Regions from separate parts of the Serratia sp. 2723 genome, predicted to be linked through region 2. Evidence: predicted binding sites of a transcription regulator. Region 2 holds the regulator's gene; each other region holds the start of a gene.

Region 1 (3,281 bases), on a different contig from region 2:
CATTGCAGCATTTCTTTCTTTTGATGGCGAACTGGATACAGGCCCGCTGATCGAGCGGCTGTGGCAGCTGGGTAAACAGGTTTATCTGCCGGTTTTGCATCCGTTCAGCCCTGGTAACTTGCTGTTCCTGCATTACACCGCGCAAACAAAACTGGTTAGCAACCGCTTCAAAATCCTTGAGCCAGCACTCGATGTCCGCCATGTCTTGCCGGTGTCACTGCTGGATGTGGTGTTGACGCCGCTGGTCGCCTTCGATTCTGCAGGGCAACGTCTGGGGATGGGCGGCGGGTTTTACGATCGCACCTTACAAAACTGGCAGCACGCAGGTCCCTATCCGATGGGGATTGCACATGATTGCCAACAGGTTAGTGCTTTGCCAGTGGAGCAATGGGATATCCCTCTGCCAGAGATTATTACCCCGTCACACACCTGGTCCTGGCCAATTTCCGCATAGCAAAAGGCCGGATTGCTCCGGCCTTGCTGTTTTCCGTCGGTTACCGATTACAGCAGTAAGCGGGCGCGGATGGTCCCTTCAATTGCTTTCATACGTTGCAATGCGGCATCAGCACGTTCGGTTTCCGCTTCGATATCGATAACCACGTAGCCGATTTCCGAGCTGGTCTGCAGATACTGGGCCGCGATGTTCACCCCTTCTTCAGCGAAGATCTGGTTAATCTGCGTCAGGATACCTGGGCGGTTTTCATGAATATGCAGCAAACGGCTGGCGTTCGGGCCATGAGCTGGCAGCGACACCTCCGGGAAATTGACCGCAGACAGCGTTGAGCCGTTATCGGAATACTTCGCCAGCTTGCCAGCCACTTCATCACCGATATTTTCCTGCGCTTCCTGGGTCGAACCGCCGATATGCGGCGTCAACAGCACGTTATCAAACTCGCACAGTGGAGAATTGAACGGATCGCTGTTGGTTGCCGGCTCTTCCGGGAACACGTCGATTGCCGCACCGGCCAGATGGTCGCTCGCCAAGGCGTTACACAGTGCCGGGATATCCACCACGGTGCCGCGTGAGGCGTTGATCAGGATCGCCCCTGGCTTCATCAGCGCCAGCTCTTCGGTGCCGATCATGTTCTTGGTCGACAGCGTTTCCGGCACGTGCAGCGTGACCACGTCGCTCATATTGAGCAGATCTGACAGATGGCGCACCTGTTGGGCATTACCCAGCGGCAGCTTGTTCTCGATATCGTAGAAGAACACCTTCATCCCCAGACCTTCCGCCAGGATGCCGAGCTGAGTCCCGATATGGCCGTAGCCGATGATCCCCAGCTTCTTGCCCCGCGCTTCATACGAGCCGACAGCCAGCTTTTCCCACTGGCCACGGTGTGCCTTGGCATTGGCCTTCGGGATACCACGCAGCATCAACAGCAGCTCACCCAGCACCATTTCGGCCACGGATCGAGTATTGGAGAAAGGCGCGTTAAACACCGGAATGCCGCGTTTGGTCGCCGCTTTCAAATCAACCTGGTTGGTGCCGATACAGAAACAGCCCACCGCGACCAGTTTCTCTGCGGCCGCGAAGACTTCCTCGGACAGATGCGTACGCGATCGGATACCCACGAAGTGTGCATCACGGATCGATGCCTTCAGCGCTTCGGTGTCTAACGCACCTTTGTGATATTCGATGTTGCTATATCCGGCAGCACGCAGGTTATCTACGGTGCTCTGGTGAACCCCTTCTACCAACAGGAACTTAATCCTGTCTTTCTCCAATGATACTTTTGCCATTTACCCGACCCTATGTTCAGACTTCAGAAGAGCAGCTGTTTCCCCATTAGCTTTCAGTGGCCGCCAGACCGGCAGCAACTCAAAATCAACAGCATGTCCCCCCAACATAACAAAAATAACGCGCCCGGCAATACAAACGATTGCCTGCCCGTTAGCACAAGGCTCAGCGATGTCGGTGGTTTCTGGTGGAAAATACCATTGGGAAAGATTTAGACAGAAGCTTAACGGAGGTTATTATCGTAATGTGACATATGTCACCAAATTTACCGATTTTAAGAAAAGATATTTTAAGACAAGAATTATGCGTGGCGAACCGTTAGCCAGTAAAAAACCGCGAACCGGCTGAGGCTTTGTCAGCAGGCTCGCCGGTTTCACGGCCCGATTATCTGACCACTTTCTTAACGCCATCCGGCGTGCCGACCAGCGCGACATCCGCACCACGGTTGGCAAACAGGCCGACGGTCACCACACCAGCAATGCCATTGATCTTGTTTTCCAACTCGATGGCATCGAGGATTTCCAGGTTGTACACATCCAGGATCACGTTGCCGTTATCGGTCACTACGTTCTGGCGGTATTCCGGCAGGCCGCCCAACTTGACCAGCTCACGTGCCACGTAGGAGCGGGCCATCGGGATCACTTCTACCGGCAAGGGGAATTTACCTAACACATCAACCTGCTTGGTGGAGTCGACAATGCAGATAAACTGACGGGCAATAGCCGCAATGATCTTCTCACGGGTCAGGGCTGCGCCGCCGCCTTTGATCATCTGCATGTGGCCGTTGATTTCATCGGCACCGTCAACGTAGATATCCAACGAATCCACTTCATTGCTATCGAAAACGTGGATCCCCAGGCTTTTCAGCTTGGCGGTCGATGCGTCTGAGCTGGATACCGCGCCTTCGATCTGGTGTTTGATCGAACCCAGCGCATCGATAAAGTGAGCCGCAGTAGAGCCGGTGCCCACGCCCACGATAGTGCCTGGCTTCACGTATTCCAATGCCGCCCAGCCTACCGCTTTTTTCAGTTCATCCTGAGTCATGATGTGTTCATTGCCTATGTACGAAAACGTGTGCGTATTATAGGGTAAATCACCGACAGCAACTTAGGCTAAAACACACTTATTTAACCTGCCGCACATTTATTGCCCTGCCAATGATGCTCGGTCTGTAAAGCTGACCGGGATTTTTTCACCTGAGAAAGTGTAAAAATGTGGCATAGTGCCTGAATCAATTTACTAAAAGGGATCTTCTCTCCGATGAAACGCCCAGACTATAGAACGCTGCAAGCGCTGGACGCGGTGATCCGTGAGCGTGGCTTTGAGCGCGCGGCACAAAAACTTTGCATCACCCAATCGGCGGTATCCCAGCGCATCAAACAGTTGGAAAACCTGTTCGGCCAACCGCTGCTGGTACGCACCGTGCCACCACGCCCAACCGAGCAGGGTCAAAAACTGCTGGCCTTGCTGCATCAGGTCGAGCTGCTGGAAGAGGAGTGGTTAGGGAATGACCATGGGGTCGATACGCCGCTGTTGCTGTCAC
Region 2 (3,281 bases):
TCGCCCATTCGCTCGGATTCAGTGACCTGCGGCTTGAATATGGTGTTGGAGGCGGATTATTTGACTATCGTGGCGCGGGCGATGAGCGCACCGTTCCATTTGCAGCATCGGCTGGTAACATTGCCTATCGACACGCTACCACAGGCTCAATATTGCGTACTGTATTCACAAAAATCGCCGCTAACCGTGACGGCACGGCGATTTCTTGATTTATTGCGAGCCCACTGCCTGCGCTACCCTTGGTAGGAGGATCACGCCACTTCGCGGATTTCGAAGCTGTGGCTGATGCTGGCGGCTTTACCCAACATCAAGGAGACGGAGCAGTATTTCTCGGCGGAAAGATCCACCGCGCGCTCTACAGTCTTATCGGTCAGCCCTTTGCCGGTGACAATAAAATGCAGGTTGATATGGGTAAACAGACGTGGCGCTTCTTCACGGCGCTCAGAGGTCAGTTTTACCTCACAGTCACGCACATCGTTACGCCCTTTTTGCAGGATCGACACCACATCAATGGCGCTACAGCCGCCGACGGACATCAACACCATTTCCATCGGGCTTGGCGCTTTATCGCCCGCGTTGCCATCCATCAAAACCTGGTGGCCGGACGCAGACTCACCCAGGAATGTCAGCCCTTCTACCCACTTAACTCTTGCCTGCATGTTACACACTCCGGTTAATTTCTTAAAAACAGGGTACGCTTTCGCATACATTCTGGCAACGTAACCTGATGCTAATCATGCTGAAGCGAGACAACACAAGACACCCGCCTCACTCTGTGCTACAAACAGAGCCGCAATAACTCTTTCCAGGTCACCGATTTCAGGGATACGTCCAAGGAAAGGCCCCTATATTGGTATGTTAACAGAATGTAGCTTGCAGCACTCCCCGCAAGTTAATATGCTAGAGCACAAGCGTATTTCTATAACACGCCTCAAAACCTGTTGATAGCCACAATTAAAACACCAGGCTATAAGCACGTTTTACAGGGAACTCTGACCCCTGTGATACAAGGCAGCGATAACAACAGAGGATAACAGCGAATGGTTCTCGGCAAACCGCAAACAGACCCGACTCTCGAATGGTTCCTGTCTCATTGCCATATCCACAAATATCCATCAAAGAGTACGCTGATTCACCAAGGTGAAAAGGCCGAAACGCTTTACTACATCGTCAAAGGCTCCGTCGCGGTGCTGATTAAAGATGAAGAAGGCAAAGAGATGATCCTGTCCTACCTTAACCAGGGGGATTTCATCGGCGAGCTTGGATTATTTGAAGAAGGCCAGGAGCGTAGCGCCTGGGTACGGGCCAAAACCGCCTGTGAAGTGGCTGAAATTTCCTACAAGAAATTCCGCCAGTTGATCCAGGTAAACCCGGATATCCTGATGCGCCTGTCCGCACAGATGGCTAACCGCCTGCAAGTCACCTCAGAGAAAGTGGGTAACCTCGCCTTCCTTGACGTTACTGGTCGCATTGCACAGACCTTGCTGAACCTGGCAAAACAACCTGATGCCATGACTCACCCAGACGGCATGCAGATCAAGATCACCCGCCAGGAAATTGGCCAAATCGTCGGTTGCTCACGTGAAACCGTCGGTCGTATTTTGAAAATGCTCGAAGATCAAAACCTGATCTCCGCACACGGCAAAACCATTGTCGTGTACGGTACGCGTTAATCCCCAGGGAAACGGTGCAGCAATGCGCCGTTTCTTTGCCTGCTGAATAGCCAACCATGTGGCGCCGTCTGATCTACCACCCGGAAGTCAACTACGCACTGCGGCAAACGCTGGTGTTGTGCCTGCCGGTGGCGTTTGGTTTGCTGATTGGCAACCTGCAACTCGGCATGCTGTTCTCGTTGGTGCCCGCCTGCTGCAACATTGCCGGGCTGGATACGCCACACAAACGCTTTTTCAAACGCCTGATCGTAGGTGGCTCTCTATTCGCACTCAGCAGCTTTCTGCTGCAACAAGCCCTGCTGTGGGACCTGCCGTTACCCTTGCTGATGTTGGCAATGGCGCTGTTACTCGGCGTCAGCGGTGAGATCAGCCCACTACATGCACGCCTGCTGCCAGCCGCACTGGTTGCCGCCATCTTTTCCCTCAGCATGGTAGGCACCGTACCAATCTGGTATGCCCCTTTGCTGTATATCGTTGGCACCGCCTGGTACGGGCTGTTTACCTGGGCCTGGTTCAAGCTGTGGAAAGAGCAGCCGATGCGCGAATCCTTAAGCCAGCTGTATATGCAGTTGGCGGACTATTTTGAAGCCAAATACTCATTACTGACGCAGCACACCGTTCCTGAAACGGCCCTGCCGCCGCTGTTGCAACGCCAACAGCAAGTGATGGATCTGATCAGTCTGCTATACCAACAGCTTAACTTCCTGCCCCATGCCGATAACCTGGAGCAGAAGCGCCTGCAACGCACGTTTCAGGTGGCGCTCGATTTGCAAGAGCACATCACCGTCAGCCTGCATCTGCCGGAAGAAGTGCAAAAGCTGGTGGAGCAAAGCCAGGCCGAAGCGATTATCCGCCGCAACGCCCAGGTGATCGCCACGCGCCTGCGGGTGGTGGCCGACGATATTCTCTATCATCGACACTCTGCGCGTTTCAGTATGAAGAATGAGCTGGCGGCGCTGGAAAAAGTGGCCTCACAACACGCAGATAATCCGGTTGGCCAGTTCTGCTATTACCACTTCAGCCGCATCGCACGCCTGCTGCGCACCCAGCACCCGCTTTACCGCCGCAATCTGATGGCCAATCAGTCACGGCTGCCGTTCTGGCCCGCGGTGGTGAGCTATCTGTCATTCAAATCCAACGCCCTGCGCAACGCCACCAGGCTGGGGGTCATTCTGGCGGCAGGCAGCAGCCTGGGCATGTTGTTCAACCTGCCAAAACCCTATTGGATCTTGCTGACCATCATGCTGGTCAGCCAAAACGGCTATAACGCTACGCGGGTGAGGATCCAGCACCGTGCCCTCGGCACGTTGGCCGGGTTGGTGATTGCCGCCGGGCTGTTGCAACTGCAGATGCCGGAGAACGTGACGCTGAGCATCATGTTGGCGATCACCCTGGCAGCCTATCTGATCCTGCGGAAAAACTACGGGCTGGCGGTGATGGGCTTCACCGTGACCGCCGTCTACACCTTGCAGCTCCTGGCGCTGAATGGCACCCATTTCCTGGTCCCCCGCCTGATCGATACCCTTATCGGCTGCGTATTGGTGTTTGGCGGCACGATCTGGCTATGGCCGCAGTGGCAGAGTGGCCTGCTACGTAAAAACGCCCATC
Region 3 (3,281 bases), on a different contig from region 2:
ACGGTACACTGCCGAACCCCGGATGCTGGCAGGCAGTGAAACCACGCTGCGCACCGTTTCTTCGGCGCTCTGACGGGAACCGGGCAACGCCACTTCCGCCGTGGTACAAAGGCTGTCAATGCCCAGCTTGGCGCAGACCAGGTCGGTGGCCCATTCGGCCATCAGCCGGTAAGTCATCAGTTTGCCGCCGGTAATGGTGATAAACCCCTCCAACCCGTCGCGCGCCGCATGGTCGAGCAGCACGATGCCACGGCTGACGTTGCGCCCAGAGGGATCGTCGTCGCTGGCAACCAGTGGCCGCACCCCCGCATAGGCACGTAGAATGCGCGTTTGCGCCAGTTTCGGGGCCAGCAGCGAACCTTCGCGGATTAATATATCCACTTCCTGTGGCGTCACCACCATGTTGTCTATCTGATCGTAATCGATATGGGTGGAGGTGGTACCAATCAGCGAGATGGTATCGCCAGGCACCAGAATGTCGGCATCTGCCGGTTTGCGGCAACGGTTAATCACCATGTTATTGATGCGATGGCCCAGGATCAGCAACGCCCCTTTAGCAGGGAACATACGGATGCGCAGATCGGCATACTCGGCAATTTGCTGGCCCCAGATCCCGGCGGCGTTGACCACCACCTGAGCATGAATATCGTACTGATGAGCGGCCTGATGATCGAAAACGCGCACGCCCGTCACGCGATCGCCAGTACGCAACAAACCTGTAACCTGATGATAGGTGAGGATTTGTGCGCCATGTTCACGCGCATCAAGCATGTTGGCCGCCGTTAAGCGGAAAGGATCGACGGTGCCATCCGGTACTCGCACCGCGCCGATCAGCGCCGGGTTAGCCGCAGGCTCCAGGCGTAATGCCAGTTCGGGGTCAATGGCTTCGGCCTCAATCCCGGCGCTGCGACAGGCGGTAATAAACTGCTGCTGAAAGGCCAACGAGTCCTGAGGCAAAGTAATAAACAGGCCGTCGGTACGTTCGATGCAGTGGTGGGCAATACGCTTGAGGATACGGTTTTCTTCAATGCATTCCCGTGCCGATTCGCCATCGGTGACCGAATAGCGTGCCCCGCTGTGCAACAACCCGTGGTTGCGGCCGGTAGCGCCAGTGGCGATGTCATGCCTTTCCAGTAAAACGCAACGCAGACCGCGCCGCGCACAGTCACGGGCAATCCCCGCGCCGGTAGCGCCGCCGCCAATGATGATCACGTCCGTTTCGGTGATTAATGAGTTGTTGCTCATCACGCCCCCTGAGCCTGTAGTTATGGGTTTATTTAGCCACAGCCAGTAGGGTCTTTGTTTGATAAGGAACAATAACGAACAGAAAACGAAAACAATATGGCCATAAAAAGCCATGAATGTGACCAACGTCACGCATTTGTGCTATTTAGTCATTCCAAAATGTTAACCGATCACTCAAAATCCGCCACAGTTTCATAAAAGTGTAACAAATGCGCCACCCATCACGGTGATACCGGGGGATTTTCTCTAGCATTGCGCTCGTTATGGAACATTTAACAACACTTCAGGTATCCGCAAGCTCATCTTCAGGACAGCCATTTCCTGTTGAGGCAATAAACAGATAAAGCCATCGGAGGCGCTCATGTTGAGTATTTTTAAGCCAGCCGCACACATTTCTCGTGTGCCAGTCGATAAGGTAGACCCGCTCTACCGTAAACTGCGCTGGCAAATTTTTATGGGGATCTTTTTCGGTTACGCCGCCTATTATCTGGTGCGTAAAAACTTCACCCTGGCGATGCCGTATCTGATCGATCAGGGCTTCAGCCGTGGTGACCTGGGCTTTGCGCTGTCGGGGATCTCCATCGCCTACGGTTTCTCCAAGTTCATCATGGGTTCGGTTTCTGACCGTTCCAACCCGCGTGTATTCCTACCCGCCGGCCTGATCCTGGCCGCTGCCGTCATGCTGTTTATGGGCTTTGTGCCTTGGGCAACCTCCAGCATCGCCGTGATGTTCGTGCTGCTGTTCCTGTGCGGCTGGTTCCAGGGCATGGGGTGGCCGCCTTGTGGCCGGACCATGGTGCATTGGTGGTCACAGAAAGAACGTGGCGGTATTGTTTCGGTATGGAACTGTGCGCACAACGTCGGTGGCGGCCTGCCTCCACTGCTGTTCCTGCTGGGTATGGCCTGGTTTAACGACTGGCATGCGGCGCTGTATATGCCTGCCTTTGGTGCGATCCTGGTGGCCCTGATCGCCTTCGCCTTGATGCGCGACACCCCGCAATCTGTTGGTCTGCCGCCGATTGAAGAATACAAAAATGACTACCCGGATGATTACACCGAAGAAGCAGAAGAAGAGCTGACGGCCAAGCAGATCTTCATGCAGTACGTGCTGCCAAACAAACTGCTGTGGTACATCGCGATCGCCAACGTGTTCGTGTATCTGCTGCGCTATGGCATCCTGGACTGGTCACCAACCTACCTGAAAGAAGTGAAACACTTCGCGCTGGATAAGTCCTCCTGGGCCTACTTCCTGTACGAATACGCCGGTATCCCTGGCACCCTGCTGTGCGGCTGGATGTCGGACAAGGTGTTTAAAGGCAACCGTGGTGCCACCGGGGTGTTCTTCATGGTTCTGGTGACCATCGCCACCATCGTTTACTGGCTGAACCCGGTAGGTAACCCTGGCATCGATATGGCCTGTATGATCACCATCGGCTTCCTGATCTATGGCCCAGTCATGCTGATCGGCCTGCACGCGCTGGAACTGGCACCGAAGAAAGCGGCAGGTACCGCCGCAGGCTTTACCGGTCTGTTCGGTTACCTGGGCGGTTCGGTCGCAGCCAGCGCCATCGTCGGCTATACCGTTGACTACTTCGGTTGGGACGGCGGCTTTATGGTGATGATCGGCGGCAGCATCGGTGCGGTGATCCTGCTGGTGCTGACCATGATCAGCGAGAAGAAACACCACGCAGAAATCGCGGCCAAACGCGGTTAAAAGCTAAGCGGGCGCAGCATGCAGCGCCCCTACCTACCCTTTATCGTCAATCTAAGGCCGCGCTGCGGCCTTTTTCTTACCTCTACAACATGGAGCAACACAGAATGCGGACTCAAACCAAAGCCCTGCTGACAGGGATCATTCTTGCCACTTCAATGCTCAGTGCCGCCCAGGCTGCGGATAAAGTGGTTATCGCTCACCGCGGTGCCAGTGGCTATCTGCCGGAGCATACGTTACCGGCCAAGGCGATGGCCTACGCGCAGGGTGCCGACTTCCTTGAGCAAGATCTGGTGATGACCAAAGACAACGAGCTGGTGGTGTT

What was found. The regulator CRP, encoded in region 2, controls carbon source genes, mostly activating them, when cyclic AMP is high. The targets are predictions, from matches to a motif close to ATGTGANNNNNNTCACAT.
Region 1: the regulator CRP is predicted to act here: its motif matches at 1,983-2,000, upstream of serA (phosphoglycerate dehydrogenase).
Region 3: the regulator CRP is predicted to act here: its motif matches at 1,362-1,379, upstream of glpT (glycerol-3-phosphate transporter).

What each region holds. Positions count from the first base shown of each region.
Region 1 is NZ_JBNDIN010000002.1:50,689-53,969, forward strand. It holds gene ABIE29_RS03020 (5-formyltetrahydrofolate cyclo-ligase) at 1-454, shown strand, start outside; gene serA (phosphoglycerate dehydrogenase) at 502-1,740, opposite strand; gene rpiA (ribose-5-phosphate isomerase RpiA) at 2,123-2,782, opposite strand; gene ABIE29_RS03035 (LysR family transcriptional regulator ArgP) at 2,999-3,281, shown strand, end outside.
Region 2 is NZ_JBNDIN010000010.1:132,813-136,093, reverse strand. It holds gene ABIE29_RS16045 (LysR substrate-binding domain-containing protein) at 1-246, shown strand, start outside; gene ABIE29_RS16040 (OsmC family protein) at 252-659, opposite strand; gene crp (cAMP-activated global transcriptional regulator CRP) at 1,041-1,673, shown strand; gene ABIE29_RS16030 (YccS/YhfK family putative transporter) at 1,730-3,281, shown strand, end outside.
Region 3 is NZ_JBNDIN010000008.1:129,131-132,411, reverse strand. It holds gene glpA (anaerobic glycerol-3-phosphate dehydrogenase subunit A) at 1-1,245, opposite strand, end outside; gene glpT (glycerol-3-phosphate transporter) at 1,607-2,959, shown strand; gene glpQ (glycerophosphodiester phosphodiesterase) at 3,064-3,281, shown strand, end outside.